Regions from separate parts of the Vibrio sp. T3Y01 genome, predicted to be linked through region 1. Evidence: riboswitches for the same ligand, from Rfam matches in the RefSeq annotation. Region 1 holds a riboswitch; the other holds the start of a gene.
The links. A riboswitch is a leader RNA that binds a small molecule or an ion and turns the genes downstream of it on or off. The one in region 1 is predicted to bind thiamine pyrophosphate.
Positions count from the first base shown of each region.

Region 2: another riboswitch for thiamine pyrophosphate. It lies ahead of thiD (bifunctional hydroxymethylpyrimidine kinase/phosphomethylpyrimidine kinase); the one in region 1 lies ahead of thiB (thiamine ABC transporter substrate binding subunit).

Region 1 covers NZ_VTXJ01000023.1:37,381-45,255, reverse strand. The annotation lists gene F0232_RS20250 (translocation/assembly module TamB domain-containing protein) at 1-1,440, shown strand, start outside; gene F0232_RS20245 (gamma-glutamylcyclotransferase) at 1,515-1,871, shown strand; gene fbp (class 1 fructose-bisphosphatase) at 1,960-2,970, opposite strand; gene mpl (UDP-N-acetylmuramate:L-alanyl-gamma-D-glutamyl-meso-diaminopimelate ligase) at 3,242-4,600, shown strand; gene F0232_RS20230 (flavin prenyltransferase UbiX) at 4,638-5,261, shown strand; TPP riboswitch at 5,305-5,424, shown strand; gene thiB (thiamine ABC transporter substrate binding subunit) at 5,478-6,470, shown strand; gene thiP (thiamine/thiamine pyrophosphate ABC transporter permease ThiP) at 6,553-7,875, shown strand, end outside.
Region 2 covers NZ_VTXJ01000001.1:361,399-369,273, forward strand. The annotation lists gene F0232_RS01540 (AraC family transcriptional regulator) at 1-397, shown strand, start outside; gene F0232_RS01545 (DMT family transporter) at 483-1,400, shown strand; TPP riboswitch at 1,498-1,609, shown strand; gene thiD (bifunctional hydroxymethylpyrimidine kinase/phosphomethylpyrimidine kinase) at 1,708-2,592, shown strand; gene F0232_RS01555 (ABC transporter ATP-binding protein) at 2,582-3,346, shown strand; gene F0232_RS01560 (ABC transporter permease) at 3,339-4,154, shown strand; gene F0232_RS01565 (ABC transporter substrate-binding protein) at 4,275-5,231, shown strand; gene tenA (thiaminase II) at 5,240-5,920, shown strand; gene thiM (hydroxyethylthiazole kinase) at 5,949-6,734, shown strand; gene F0232_RS01580 (methyl-accepting chemotaxis protein) at 6,871-7,875, opposite strand, start outside.

The sequences.
Region 1 (7,875 bases):
GGTCAGGCTGTACAGCAAGTCGGTGAGCCAATCACAATCGGTTGGGAGAGCATTGCCCTAAATGCTCAATTGAAAGACAACAAGCTAGATGCAGACTTCAAACTGGATGTTTCCGATAACGGTGACCTGTCTGGTACCGTGTCGCTGCCTGATGTTCTTGCACAAGATAAAATGGTCGATGCTGCGATTAAGTTGACGACCTTCCATTTGGATTTCTTACAGCCAATTTTAGGTGAATACAGCTTGTTGAAAGCCGACCTTGCGAGTGACCTGCAGGTGAAAGGTTCTTTGATGCACCCTCAAGTTTTTGGTCAATTCTCTGTGGATGGAATTCAAGTCAAAGGTGATGTAACTCCTATTGATGTGAAGGATGGCCGCATTGCTCTCGACTTTAATGGTTATAGCGCCAAGCTTGACGCTAACGTGGAAACACCAGATGGTCAGTTGGATATCGAAGGCTCTGGTGAGTGGCAAGATCTCCAAGCATGGCATTCGAATGTTAGGGTGTTTGCTGATGAGTTGATGGTGGTTGTTCCACCTATGGTCAAGGTTAAGGTCGTCCCTGATATGACCATAGACGTTACGCCTGAGCTTGCAAAAATTACTGGTGACATTGCATTACCGTGGGGCCGCATTGTCGTTGAAGACCTGCCACCGTCTGCAGTTGGTGTTTCTTCTGATCAGGTTATTTTGAATAAAGACCTGCAACCTGAAGGTGAATCGACCATTCCATTTAATGTGATGACCAATATTAATATTTCAATCGGTGATGACTTTAAATTGTCCGCTTTCGGCCTTGAAGGTGAATTGGTCGGTAAACTGAATGTGGCTCAAAAAGACCAAGGCCCGTTTGTGACGGGCGAGGTCAACATCGTTAACGGTACCTACCAATCGTTTGGACAAGACCTGCTTATCGAAGAGGGAAAAATCTTAATGAATGGGCCTCCGGATCAGCCATACGTTGCGATCAATGCGATTCGTAACCCTGACAATACTCAAGATGATGTGACAGCTGGTATTCGAGTGACAGGGCCTGCGATAGAGCCAGCCATTGAGATTTATTCTGATCCTGCGATGCCGCAAGCAAATGCTCTTTCATACATCTTGCGCGGTCAAGATATTGATGGCGAGTCGAATGGCTCAATGACAACGACCTTAATTGGCTTAAGCTTAGCGAAGAGCGGTAAGGTCGTTGGTGAGATTGGTGAGGCCTTTGGTGTACAAGATTTGCAACTGGATACCGCAGGCTCTGGCGACGACTCACAAGTCACGGTAAGTGGTTACATCCTGCCTGGTTTACAGGTTAAGTATGGCGTTGGTATCTTCAATTCGCTTGGTGAGTTTACCGTTCGTTATCGATTGATGCAGGATCTCTACGTTGAAGCCGTTTCGGGTCTCGACAGCGCGGTCGACCTTCTCTATCAATTTGAATTCGAGTAGAACAGTTTGAGCTCGATCGGCAATGTTTTAGCTATTCATTTAACGCGCTTGCGTGAATGGCTTGTGGGGGGGTTATGAAGCATCTTGTTTTTGTTTATGGAACCTTGAGACAGGGTCAATCGAATCATCATTATTTGAAGGGCTGTGATTTACTTGGGCGATTTGATACTCCTGAGGAATACGCTCTTTTTGACCTAGATGCCTATCCCGCGATGATTTTTGGAAAGAAAAGTGTTGCTGGGGAAGTCTATATGATTAACGATGAAGTCTTGGCGTCGCTCGATCGGCTAGAAGATGTGCCTGTCGAGTATCGTCGCGACCAAATAGAGACTATATTTGGGTTAGCATGGGTATATTTGTATCAGCTTGATCTAACAGCTAATAAAGAAATACTTTCGGGTGACTGGTGTCAGCGGAACAATGATTCCTAACTAGTTAATCACCTTACGAGACAACAAAAAGCCAGCACTGAAGTGCTGGCTTTTTTAATGGCGTTAGTTTGAGAATGAAATGAGAGGGTTACTCAGGGTTCAGCTCAAGAAACTCTTCTACTTTACGTACCATTTTTGTTGAACCAACAAAGAAAGGCACACGTTGGTGTAGCTCAGTTGGTTTGATATCCATAATACGTTGTGCACCGTCTGATGCAATACCGCCAGCTTGCTCCATAAGGAAAGCAATAGGGTTGCATTCATAAAGCAAACGCAATTTACCTTGAGGGTGGCTCTCTGTACTTGGGTACAAGTAGATGCCGCCTTTTAGCAAGTTACGGTGGAAATCAGACACAAGAGAACCAATGTAACGTGACGTGTAAGGGCGGTTATCGCTTGGCTCGCTTTCCTGACAGTATTTGATGTACTTCTTAACACCGGTTGGGAAGCGGATGTAGTTACCTTCGTTGATCGAGTAGATCTTGCCTTCGTCTGGAATCATCATGTTTTCATGAGATAGACAGAAAGTACCCAGAGATGGATCGTAGGTGAAACCATTTACGCCAGCACCAGTTGTGTAAACCAGCATGGTTGAAGAACCGTAAATTACGTAACCGGCAGCTACCTGTTTGTGACCTGGTTGCAGGAAGTCTTCTTGAGTCGGTGGTGTTCCGATTGGAGAGACACGGCGGTAGATAGAGAAAATCGTACCAACCGATACATTTACATCGATATTTGATGAACCATCAAGTGGGTCCATCAACACGACGTATTTTGCGTTTTTGTTGAGCTCTTTATTGAAGGCAACCGCTTCGTCTTCCTCTTCACTTGCTACACCACAAACTTGGTCACGAGCTTCTAGAGCCGCTTTAAATTTGTCGTTCGCATAAAGGTCTAGCTTCTGCTGCTCTTCACCTTGAACGTTGTCTGTACCAACAGCGCCAGTAATGTCGACAAGACCTGCTTTGTTGATTTCACGGTTAACAATTTTTGCAGCAAGACGAATTGATGACAAAAGGGATGATAGATCACCACTTGCATGGGGGAAGTCACTCTGTTTCTCAACAATGAACTCACCAAGGGTGCGCATCTCAGACATGTTATTTCCTTAAACTTCTCTGAATATTAGGGGGGATTTGAGCACCATAGAATTTGCCTCTTAAGTGGGCTTTATTCATCTAGACGCTTACCTAAATTCTAAGGCTTAGATCTTTTTAATGGTAATGAACTAAGCGACACAGATCTCACTTACTATGTCGACTCAATTTGTTTTGCATTGCCGCTCGCTTTTAATTTTCATTTAATGATAATGAGTACAAGCCGTTTTAATTAGGCACTGTTTATATTAGCCAAGCGTTTGGAAGCAATTTATGCATATTCATATCTTAGGAATTTGTGGCACCTTCATGGGCGGTGCTGCGGTATTGGCTCGTCAATTAGGTCACAAGGTTACCGGTAGTGACGCGAATGTTTATCCTCCAATGAGCACGTTGTTGGAGTCGCAAGGGATTGAAATTATTGAAGGGTTCGACCCAAGCCAATTAGAGCCTAGGCCTGACCTGGTGGTTATTGGTAATGCGATGAGTCGTGGCAACCCATGTGTTGAGTATGTCTTGGATAACAACCTTAGATACACATCTGGTCCACAATGGTTGCAAGAGTTCTTGCTGCACGACCGCTGGGTTCTTGCGGTGTCCGGTACTCATGGTAAAACCACAACTTCCAGCATGCTGGCTTGGATCTTAGAAGACTGCGGTTATGCGCCAGGCTTTTTAGTTGGTGGGGTATTGGGTAACTTTGGTATCTCTGCTCGCTTAGGTGACAGCATGTTCTTTGTGGTAGAAGCCGACGAATACGACAGTGCTTTTTTCGACAAACGCTCTAAGTTCGTTCATTACCATCCAAGAACCTTAGTAATGAATAACCTTGAGTTCGATCATGCCGACATTTTTGACGATCTTGAAGCGATCAAGCGTCAATTCCATCATTTAGTGCGAACTGTGCCAGGCAATGGTCGTATTTTCTCACCCAAGCAGGATACCGCTATTCAAGATGTTCTATCTCGTGGCTGTTGGAGTGAGACAGAATCGAGTGGCGAAGCTGGCGATTGGGATGCCAAAAAGCTAGTTAAAGATGGCTCTAAATTTGAGGTCTACTTCCAAGGCGAATGTGTTGGTACGGTAGATTGGGACTTGGTTGGTGATCATAATGTCAACAATGCTCTTATGGCGATTGCTGCGGCAAGGCATGTGGGTGTGACACCAGATTTAGCGTGTGAATCGTTGGCGAAATTCATCAATACTAAACGTCGTCTAGAGTTTAAAGGCGAGGTAGCTGGTGTGTCTGTTTATGATGATTTTGCTCATCACCCAACGGCGATTGAACTTACGCTCGGCGGCTTACGTAATAAGGTCGACTCGAAAAAAATCATTGCCGTTTTAGAGTCTCGTTCCGCTACCATGAAACGTGGTGTGCATAAAGAAACCTTGGCTGATTCGCTTAAACAAGCGGATTCCACCTACTTATTCCAACCGGACAACATTGATTGGTCGGTGCAGGATGTCGCAGATGCTTGTCATCAGCCTGCACATGTTAGTGACGATATGGACGTATTTGTTGCTAAAATTGTTTCAGAGGCGCAAGCGGGCGACCAAATTCTGGTAATGAGTAATGGTGGCTTTGGTGGTATTCACCAGAAATTGTTGGACGCGTTAGCTCTTAAAGGTTAACCCAGTCCACTACTTTATAATTGAAGTAACTGAGAACATGACAAAACACGATAAAGCGATAACTCTTGCTTTTACTGGCGCATCTGGTGCGCCTTACGGACTGCGCTTGCTTGAATGCTTGTTGGCAGCAGACTATCAGGTCTATCTGTTGATCTCGTCGGCAGCGCGAGTGGTGTTGGCTACTGAGCATGAGCTTAAGTTACCTGCTGGGCCAGATGCGGCAAAGCAAGCCTTGGTTAAGCACTTGGGCTGCGATCCAGAAAAGCTGGTGGTATGCGGCAAAGATGACTGGTTCTCTCCAGTTGCATCAGGTTCTGCAGCGCCGAAGCAGATGGTGGTCTGCCCATGTTCTGCGGGCAGTTTAGCATCCATTGCTCATGGGTTATCGGATAACCTGATTGAGCGCGCAGCAGATGTGGTGATGAAAGAGCGAGGCCAGCTGTTATTGGTGGTTCGTGAAACGCCATTCTCAACGCTACATCTAGAGAACATGCACAAGTTATCGACGATGGGTGTAACCATCATGCCAGCCGCTCCGGGGTTTTATCACCAACCTAAGTCAATAGAAGATTTGATCGATTTTATGGTGGCGCGCATTCTCGACCATCTTGGTATTGAGCAAGGTTTAGTGCCTAGATGGGGCTACGATCAACGTAATTGATCCAAACTTGATAGCTTATTGTTAAAAATCGAATTACAATTTCGGACACTCATCGGGGAGCAAACCATTCAAATAATGAATGCGAGCTGAGATCAAGCAGGTGCTTGGGACCCGTAAACCTGAACCAGATAATGCTGGCGTAGGAATTGAGTTAGGAACAACCTCTATCGTTATCCTCCCTCAAACCTGTGCCGCTCAGACCATGGAGAGCGTCCAGTGAAATTCACATTAACTACCCTTGCTGTTACTACAGCTATCTCTTTTTCTGCCTTTGCTGCAGACGATACGTTAACCGTCTACACCTATGACTCTTTTGCTGCGGATTGGGGCCCTCGTCCTGCCGTAGAGAAAGCGTTTGAAGAAAAGTGTGGCTGTGATGTGAATTTTGTCGCGCTTGAAGATGGCGTGTCTATTCTTAACCGCTTGCGTCTTGAGGGCGGTAACAGCAAGGCTGACATTGTATTGGGCTTAGATAACAACCTCATGGCTGAAGCGAAAGCGACCGGCTTACTAGCTGAGCATAATGTTGATACATCATCAGTAACACTGCCAAATGGTTGGGAAGATAATACATTTGTCCCGTACGACTTTGGCTACTTCGCTTTTGTCTACAACACAGAGAAGCTAGCAAACCCACCGAAAAGTCTGAAAGAGTTGGTTGAGCAACGTGAAGACCTGAAGGTTATCTACCAAGATCCACGTACATCAACACCTGGGCAAGGCATGATGCTTTGGATGAAATCGGTATACGGTGATGAAGCGACAGCGGCGTGGAAGAAGCTAGCTCAAAAAACGGTGACGGTAACTAAAGGCTGGTCTGAAGCTTACTCTATGTTCCTAGAGGGTGAATCTGATTTAGTATTGTCATACACCACTTCTCCGGCTTACCACATCATTGCGGAGAACGATTCTAAGTATGCTGCTGCGAACTTTGAAGAGGGGCATTACACTCAAGTGGAAGTGGCTGCAAAGGTCAAAGGCAGTAAGAATGAAAAGCTTGCTGATGAGTTTATGGCGTTTATCCTAAGTGATGACTTCCAATCGGCGATGCCAACAGGCAACTGGATGTACCCAGTGACAGATGTTGAGCTTCCTAAAGGTTTCGAACAACTGACGGTACCTCAGCAAGCGTTAAGCTTTAGTTCTGAAGAGATCGCCGAGAAGCGTAAGCCTTGGATTCGTGAATGGCAGAGTGCGCTTACTTTTTAATTTACTTTTAAAAGAATGAACGACCTGTATTTAAAGCCATTCTTTATGTTTGGAATGGACTTTTTACGGTAAAAATCAATTTATGATAAAGAAAACGCCTAAGGTCGGTATTTGGGTTGCGATACTCATTACCGCCTTCGTGGTTTCAGCAGTAGGGGCATTGCTTAGCAATGCCCCTTCTCTTGATATCAGCCAAGTATGGTCCGATCCCTACTATTGGCATGTAACGAAGTTCAGTTTTTATCAAGCGACACTCTCAACGGTGCTGAGTGTTGGCTTTGCTATACCTATTGCACACGCCCTGTGTCGCAGACAGTTTTTTGGGCGAGCACTACTGTTAAGGCTGTTTGCGTCGACCTTAGTTCTGCCTGTGTTGGTCGGTGTATTCGGTTTGTTAGCGATTTACGGCAACAGTGGGTGGTTAGCTAAATCCTTGGCGAACTTCGACATTGAGCTCCCATTCTCGATTTATGGCCTGAATGGTATTTTGTTGGCACACGTCTTCTTCAACCTGCCTTATGCTAGTCGCTTACTTCTGCAAGCCTTAGATACCGTGCCTGCTGAGCAGCACAAGTTGTGTGCGCATTTAGGTATGAGTCATTGGAATAAATTCAAATGGGTTGAATGGCCTCGCTTAAGACAACAGCTACCCCATGTATGTGGCTTAGTCTTCATGCTGTGCTTTACCAGCTTTGCAACTGTGATGGCGCTGGGCGGTGGACCTAAATCAACCACTATCGAGCTCGCTATTTATCAGGCGATTAAATTCGACTTTGATCTGCAAGCGGGGGCTTTGCTGGCGATATGGCAAATGCTGTTATGTGGCGTGTTAGCGGTGAGTATTCAGCGCCTATCTAAGCCGATCTCAGTGACGGCGAGTCAGCTGTCGGAAGAGAAGTATTTGGTTAAAGACAGCTGGTGGTCAAAAGCTTGGGATAGCTTTTGGATCATCATGGTATCAATACTCGTATTACCGCCACTGTTGATGGTGCTTGTTAGTGGTATTAACGCTCAAGCCTTGACAGTGCTCAGCAGTGAGCCATTTTGGGCGGCGCTGATGACGTCGGTGAGAGTCGCTTTATTGGCGAGTGTTATTGCTGTTGGCATAGGTATCGCTATATTGCTCACGAGCCGAGCATGGCGCTTGCAAAACAAGACGATCAGAGCCGATAAAATCGAGCTGATCGGCACTATTATCTTGGTGACGCCGGGATTAGTGATCAGCACAGGTATCTTCTTATTGCTACGTTCATTTACCGATGTGTTCAGCTTGGCTTTCTTTATTGTGATTGCCGTAAATAGCCTAATGGCGCTGCCTTATGTGATTAAGACGCTTGCCCAACCTATGTTGCATCTGTCTCAGCAATATCAATATGTGTGTGCCAGTTTGGGTATGACTGGCTTT
Region 2 (7,875 bases), on a different contig from region 1:
TGGCATTGAGTCATCAGTTTTGGATGTGTTTTCATTGCTGTTAGAGCAACAACAAGTGAGCAAGAGCATCGACCCAAGAATCCGTGCGGTACAAAGATTGATAGCGGATAATTACGCCCAACCTCTCTCTATATCTCAACTTGCAGAAACAGCCTGTTTGAGTCCCACTCAATTCAAAAAACGCTTCAAAGAGAGCTTGGGTATCAGTGCGCTTAAATACATCACTCGATATCGTATGGAGAAAGCTCAAGCCTTGCTAAGCCATACCGATTTACCGGTTCAATTGGTCGCAGAGAATGTGGGTTATAGCGACCTGTCTGCTTTCAGTCGACGCTTCTCTCGGCACTTTGGCATGTCTCCAAGGGCGTTTCTAGGCTCAATGAAAGAGAGTCTTTAGAAACAATAATAGCATCCTTTCGGCAAACTAACTTTTATAAATCTTCACTATTATCTATTTCAGAAATGAAAATTGGGTAATAGAAATGAATCTTGCCATCAATCGCGTTAACGAATTCCAAACGGGCACTTTGGCCATCTTGTTTGCTTCTATTTTATGGGGCACGACAGGCACCGCCGCAAGTTTTGCGCCTGATCTAAGCCCCTTAGCGATTGGTGCTTTCTCTATGGGCGTCGGCGGCCTAATGCAGGCGGGCTTGGCGTATCGAAAGATCTTATCTTCACTTGATAAGCTTTTGCTCAACAAAAAGCTGTTAGCTGCGAGTGCATTGGCTTTGGCGATCTATCCTTTGGCTTTCTATTCTTCGATGAAATTATCGGGTGTCGCGATGGGAACGGTTGTGTCGATAGCTACTGCTCCGTTCTTTTCTGCACTTTTAGAGTGTCTTATCAGCAAAGATAACAATATTAATAAACGTTGGCTAACGAGCTTTGCCATTGGCGTGGTTGGCATTGGATTATTGGTATTTTCTGAGTCGTCAGTGGGGAGCGAACCTAATGATAACCTGAAGCTTTTAGGTATTGGTTTAGGTTTGGTTGCTGGTCTCTGTTATGCCATTTATTCGTGGGCGACAAAAGCTCTGATAGACCAGGGCATCAAGTCGCAAGCGGCGATGGGTAGCATATTTGGTCTAGGTGCAATGTTGTTATTACCAACGCTGTGGTTCACTGGGGACAGTCTATTCGCTTCAAGTACTAATATATTCGTGGTGAGTTACTTGGTGTTACTTCCTCAATGTTTGGGTTATATCGCGTTCAGTTTCGGGTTAAGACATGTCACGGCAAGTAGTGCGAATTTGATTACTTTGCTTGAGCCAGTTGTTGCCGCCGTATTGGCTGTCTGGATTGTGGGGGAGCGCATACCTTTTGTCGGTTGGATTGGTATGTTGTTGATAGTCAAGTGTTTATTCATTCAATCACAACCAAATGATCAGCGAAACTAAGTGCTTGTTAACAAAGCTAAATTGAATTTTATTCATGCTTGTATCTTATAAATGAATAAAATGAGTATCTCAGTTGCAAGAGTGCTGTTACTATCGTTATCAATAGTCGGGGGGCATCTACCTTAATTGGTATTTGCTGAGATCGTTATTCGAGACCCGTTGAACCTGATTCAGTTAACACTGGCGTAGGGAACTATGATGACTTTGTCTATGTGGTCCAACAATGATCTCTCATTGGTTTCATTTCCACACTCTCTTTACGGCCAAAGTTCGGTTCTCTTACGTCTTTTAGATAGTAGGAGCGACCATGACGCAGCATTCCAACACTCAAGCGCCACTCAAGAATACTCAAACACCACACAACCAATCTTCGGTGGTCAATACTCCGATTGTTTTAACCATAGCAGGCTCTGACAGTGGCGGCGGCGCTGGTATTCAAGCGGATATTAAAGCCATGTCTGCAACGGGTAGCTTCGCTTGTTCTGTGATTACTGCCATTACCTCTCAGAATACCCAAGGCGTGTCAGCCATTTTTCCAATCCCACTTGAGCATGTTGCCAGCCAATTAGATGCGGTGTTCACCGATCTGAACATAGTGGCAGTAAAAGTTGGTATGTTGGCGGATTCGCAAATCATCGAAGTCGTTGCAGACAAAATAAAACAATACCAGCCAAAACACTTAGTGATTGATCCTGTAATGGTCGCAACAAGTGGCGACCTTCTTCTAGAAAACTCAGCTATCACCACGCTAAAACAAGAGCTGATTCCGCTTGCAGATATCATTACCCCTAACTTGCCGGAAGGCGCAGCACTTACAGGCAAGGCCGTGCCTGAAAGCGAAGCTGAAATGCAGGACATGATTGAAGACCTGCGCGCTTTAGGTGCTAAAGCAGTCCTGCTAAAAGGCGGTCACTTGGAGAAAGATGAAAACAGTAACGATTTACTGATTCTGCCAACCACATCTGCCTTGATTAGCGCGAAGCGTTTCCCTACCAAAAACACCCATGGCACGGGTTGTACGCTATCTTCTGCAATTGCTTCTTTCTTAGCTCAAGGTAATACGCTTCCAGAGGCTGTCGACCTAGGTAAACAATACATTTCACGCGCTATTGCACATGCTGACGAATTGAAAGTCGGTCAAGGTCATGGCCCGGTAAATCACTTTTTCGCTGGGCACGGTAATGTCCGTTAATACGGTTGGTGTTCAACTTAGCAATGCGACGCTGCGTTACCGAGATAGCGAGCGCGCGACCCTGTCGGGACTGTCACTTAATCTAAGCGCGGGTAAGTGGACAGTGCTGCTTGGGCGAAGCGGTTGTGGGAAAACCACGGTATTGCGTTACTTGGCAGGTTTGTTGGGCGACAAGGTGGAATGGCAGGGCGTATTGGCAACGTCTGATGAACTGCCTCTAACCGATCGCATTGCCTATATGGCACAGCAAGATTTGTTATTGCCATGGTTGTCGGTTATCGACAACGTGTGTCTGAGCCATCGCTTTCAGAACACCACGAACAAGCACCTAAACACAGAGCAAAAGAACCAAGCGTTCGAGTTACTCGCTTCGGTTGGTTTGGCTGATTACGCGGATACTATGCCGGATCAGTTGTCTGGTGGTATGCGCCAACGTGTTGCTTTGGCTCGAACTTTAATGCAAGACAAGCCAGTCGTGCTGATGGACGAACCATTCTCTGCGTTGGATGCGGTAACAAGACACAAGTTACAGAGCTTAGCGTATGAACTGTTAAGAGATAAAACCGTTGTGTTGATCACCCATGATCCACAAGAAGCGGTGCGTTTGGCGGATAACTTGTATGTGCTGCAAGGCACGCCTGCGAGTGCTCACTCTTTATCTGTGCCTCACACGTCAACGCCACGAGTGCTCGATGGTGAGTGTGCCGAGTTGCAACAAGCCATCTTAGAGCAGTTGGAGCGTGATTATGACTGATTTAACGCGAACTGAAGCTGCCACTCAGCCAACGAACGTACAGACTAGCACTGAGCGTTCAAGTCAGATGAATCCTGTCACGCGTTTGCTAATTAGCAGTGTTGTGATTCTCGGCTTATGGCAGCTTGTGGTCGTGGTTTTCCAAATGCCAAGCTTTATTCTGCCGGCTCCTGCTGAAGTTTTCCTCAAGCTAATTGAACGCTATGACGTGTTGCTCAAACACACTTGGGTAACTGCACAAGAAATCTTGCTAGGGCTATTACTAGGTCTGACGATGGGGCTGTTTTTCGCTCTGCAGATGTTGATGTTTGACCCATTGAAACGCTGGCTGTTGCCGATCTTGATTGCTAGCCAAGCGATTCCTGTATTTGCGATTGCGCCAGTACTGATGCTGTGGCTTGGTTATGGTATCGCCTCAAAAGTAGTGATGGCGGCGATCATAATTTTCTTCCCTGTAACTACCTGTTGTTATGACGGCCTGCGAAATACTCCGACTGGGTATCTTGATCTCGCTAAGACGATGGGTGCATCGAAATGGCAACTGCTACGCCACATTCAACTTCCTGCTGCTCTGCCAACATTGGCGTCAGGCATTCGTGTGGCAGCGGTTATCGCTCCAATTGGCGCGGTTGTTGGTGAGTGGGTGGGTTCGAGTGAAGGGCTAGGCTACCTAATGCTGCAAGCCAATGCGCGCATGATCATTGATGAGATGTTTGCTGCATTGTTTATCTTGGCGGTGCTCTCTATCTCGCTCTACTTCATCACAGACAAATTACTCAAAAAAGCTATCCCTTGGGAGAACCAGTGATGGTTCGCTAAATAACTCTTTGTTTAATAAAGCTTTGCTCAAGGCTATTTATCTAAACAAAACCTCGTTAGAAATTAGATCGACAAACACAATAATAATATTCAAAAGGAAAGGTTAACTATGAAAAACACCAAATTGGTAGGTGCAGTGGCACTGCTTGCTTCGCTAGTTTCAGATCATGCATTCGCGGATTCGGAAAACAAGAAACTGACACTGATGTTGGATTGGTTTGTAAACCCGAATCACGGCCCAATTGTGATTGCTCAAGAGCGTGGTTACTTTGCAGAGCAGGGCCTAGAGGTTGAAATCCAAGAGCCAGCTGACCCAAGCACGCCAGCAAAACTCGTTGCAGCAGGTAAGGTCGATCTCGCAGTAACCTATCAACCAAGTTTAACCATGGATGTCGCTGCAGGCTTGCCTTTGGTTCGTGCATCAACCCTAATCGCCACACCACTGAACACGTTGATGGTGCTGGATAACGGCAAGAACGATTCACTAGCGGACCTGAAAGGCAAGAAGATCGGAATTGCGATTGCAGGTAATGAAGAAGCGACGATCGGCACCATGCTAGCTCAAGAAAATGTTGCGTTTACTGACGTCCAAACCATCAATGTTGGTTGGGCACTGTCATCTTCACTGGCATCAGGCAAGGTAGATGCAATCTGGGGTGGCTTGCGTAACTTCGAAACGAACCAACTAGCCCTTGAAGGTTATAAAGCCAAAGCATTCTTCCCTGAAGAGCACGGTGTGCCAGCTTACGATGAGTTGATTTTTGTGGCGAACGCGAAGAAACACGACGATGAAGCCATCAAAGCATTCAATAAAGCACTTGAGCAAGCAACCACTTACATTGTGAACCACCCACAAGATTCATGGAGTGAGTTTGTAGCGTATTCACCAGATACGCTAAACAACGAGCTAAACCAACGCGCATGGAACGACACATTGACTCGTTTTGCGCTTCGCCCTTCAGCAGTAGATATGAAGCGTTACGATGATTACGCGCAGTTCATGTTCGACAAAGGCATTATCAAATCACTACCAAAAGCCGCTGATTACGTACCGACTTTTGACTAAGGAATCTCATGAAATACCAAGACTTAATCCAAGCCTGTCAGCAAGATTGGCAAGACTACACCGAGCATGATTTTGTTAAAACGCTGGCAAACGGCACTCTTGCTCAGCCGTGTTTTCTGCATTACTTGAAGCAAGATTTTCTGTTTTTGAAGCAGTATGCTCGCGCTTATGCATTGGCCATTTACAAGGCTAAAACCTTGGCTGATATGCGTCGTGCACTGCCAAGTGTTCATGCGCTGTTAGATTCTGAAATTTCACACCACGTGACTTACTGTGGTCAGTGGGGATTAACGGAATCTGATTTAGAAAACGAACCTGAAGATTTCGGTACTGTGGCTTACACGCGCTACGTTTTGGATGCAGGTATGACGGGTGATCTTGTCGACTTATATGCGGCGCTGGCTCCGTGCTCAATTGGTTATGCCGTGATTGGTAAAGCGCTGTTAGAAAGCACTGATACTGTGTTAGAAGGCAACCCATACGCGAGTTGGTTACAGCTTTACGGCGGAGAAGAGTTCCAGTCTGGCGTGGCAACGGGTGCTGAGTATTTCAATCAGCTACTGGCTGAAATTGATATTAACAGCGAGCGCGGTCAGAACATCGTTCATATCTTCAAAACCGCAACACGTATGGAAGTGGCTTTCTGGCAGCAAGGTCTGAATGCACTTAATGACTCAACTGCGGCTTAAAGCGACTTTCACGAATAAGGATTAATCCATGCTAACTGAACAAATCATCCAATCGCTGCGCGTAGTACGAGAGCAAAAACCACTGGTTGTGAACATCACCAACTATGTAGTGATGAATAACACGGCCAATGCTCTGCTAGCGATTGGCGCTTCGCCTATTATGGCGCACTCACAACAAGAGTTGGCAGAGATGATGTCGTTCTCTGGCGCTTTGGTGATCAACATCGGCACGCTCGACAGCGTTTGGACACCAAGAATGTGTTTTGCTGTTGAACAAGCGAATGCGAACAACAAGGTGGTGGTGCTTGACCCTGTAGGTTGTGGCGCAAGCACACTACGTACCGAGACTTCTCGTGAAATCGCACGTTTAGCAGATAAGTTGATCATTCGTGGTAATGCGTCTGAGATTATCGCACTAGCGGGCGAACAAGCGCAGAGTAAAGGCGTTGATGCGCTAGATAGCAGTGATGCTGCATTAGGCGTTGCACAGTGTTTAGTGGCTGAATACGGCGCGAATGTGGTGATTTCTGGTGAGACAGATTACGTTGTCACGAAGGACAGCGTTGTGACGTTAAACAACGGACACCCAATGATGCCTTATGTGACGGGCATGGGTTGTACCTTAACGGCATTAACGGGCGCATTTGCTGCTGTTGGAGATGAAAGTGGTTTGGCGGCAGCAGCGGTATTAGGTGTGGTTGGTGAAATTGCTGCTGAGAACTCACGCGGCCCGGGTAGCCTACAAATGAACTTGCTTGATGAGTTGTATCAACTAGATGAAGAGACTCTGATTCAACGATTGAAGATTCAGTAGGATTAATCTCACTCTAAGCCACAAGTTAGAAGCCTAACTTAAAACTCTTTAGATAAAGAAAAGCCCCCGACACTTATGTGCTGGGGGCTTTTTATTATTGGTTTGGAACTGTGCTAGCTGTGTACAGACTAGCTGGCTAGGTTCTAAAGCGATTCACTTGACTTTCTAGGTGATGTGCAACCTCGGTTAAGTCGCTTGCTGCACCTGAAATGCTGCTGACTGACTCTTGGTTACTTTGCGCGATTCTATTGGCACCTTGCGCGTTCTCACCCAGTGATTTGGTGAGACGATCTTGTTCATCAACCGACACTGCGATCTGGCTGTTGGCCTGATTCAGATCTTGGATGTGCTGATTAATCACATGTAAGTTCTGAGAAGCTTGCTGTGCCTGAGTTGAAGCATCTGAAACCGTGCTGTGGCTCTCTTTAATTGACTCTAACGCATCTTTAGCACCACGTTGTAGTGAGGTGATGAGCTCATCAATCTGGCTAGCAGAGTCTTGGGTGCGTTTAGCGAGCGTTCTTACTTCATCGGCTACGACGGCAAATCCACGACCTTGTTCGCCTGCTCGAGCGGCTTCAATTGCGGCATTCAGCGCGAGAAGGTTGGTCTGCTCAGATACACCTTTGATTACTTCCAGTATTGCGCCAATGTTCATCGACTCTTTGTGCAGGTCGGTCACTTTCTGGCTGCTGACCTGCATGCTTTCATCGGCGCTGCCAATTTCGTGCAGTGTCTTGTCTACTTCCTTGAGACCCATCGCGACGTTCTCAGTCGCTTGGTTAGCAACTTGAGAAGCGTGGTTAGCACTTGAAGCAATTTCAGATGTACTTGAAGCCAGTTGGTCAACCGCGGTAGAGATGTTCATCATTTCGCTGTTCAACTGTGTTGCGTTGGTCGAGCTGTTATTGGTTACTTGATTAAGTGATTCAGACATCTCGCCAATACGCACACTAGAGCGATTCACTTGACCTACAATATCGCGCAGAGATTCAATGGTGATCTCCATGTTAGTCAGCAGTTCACCAATCTCGTTTTTACTCTCAATGTTTACTTCAACATTCAGGTTGCCTTGAGAAAGCTCATTGGTGATTTGCTTAACCTGTGCGATGCCTTTCGTAATTGAGCGAGTGACTAACAC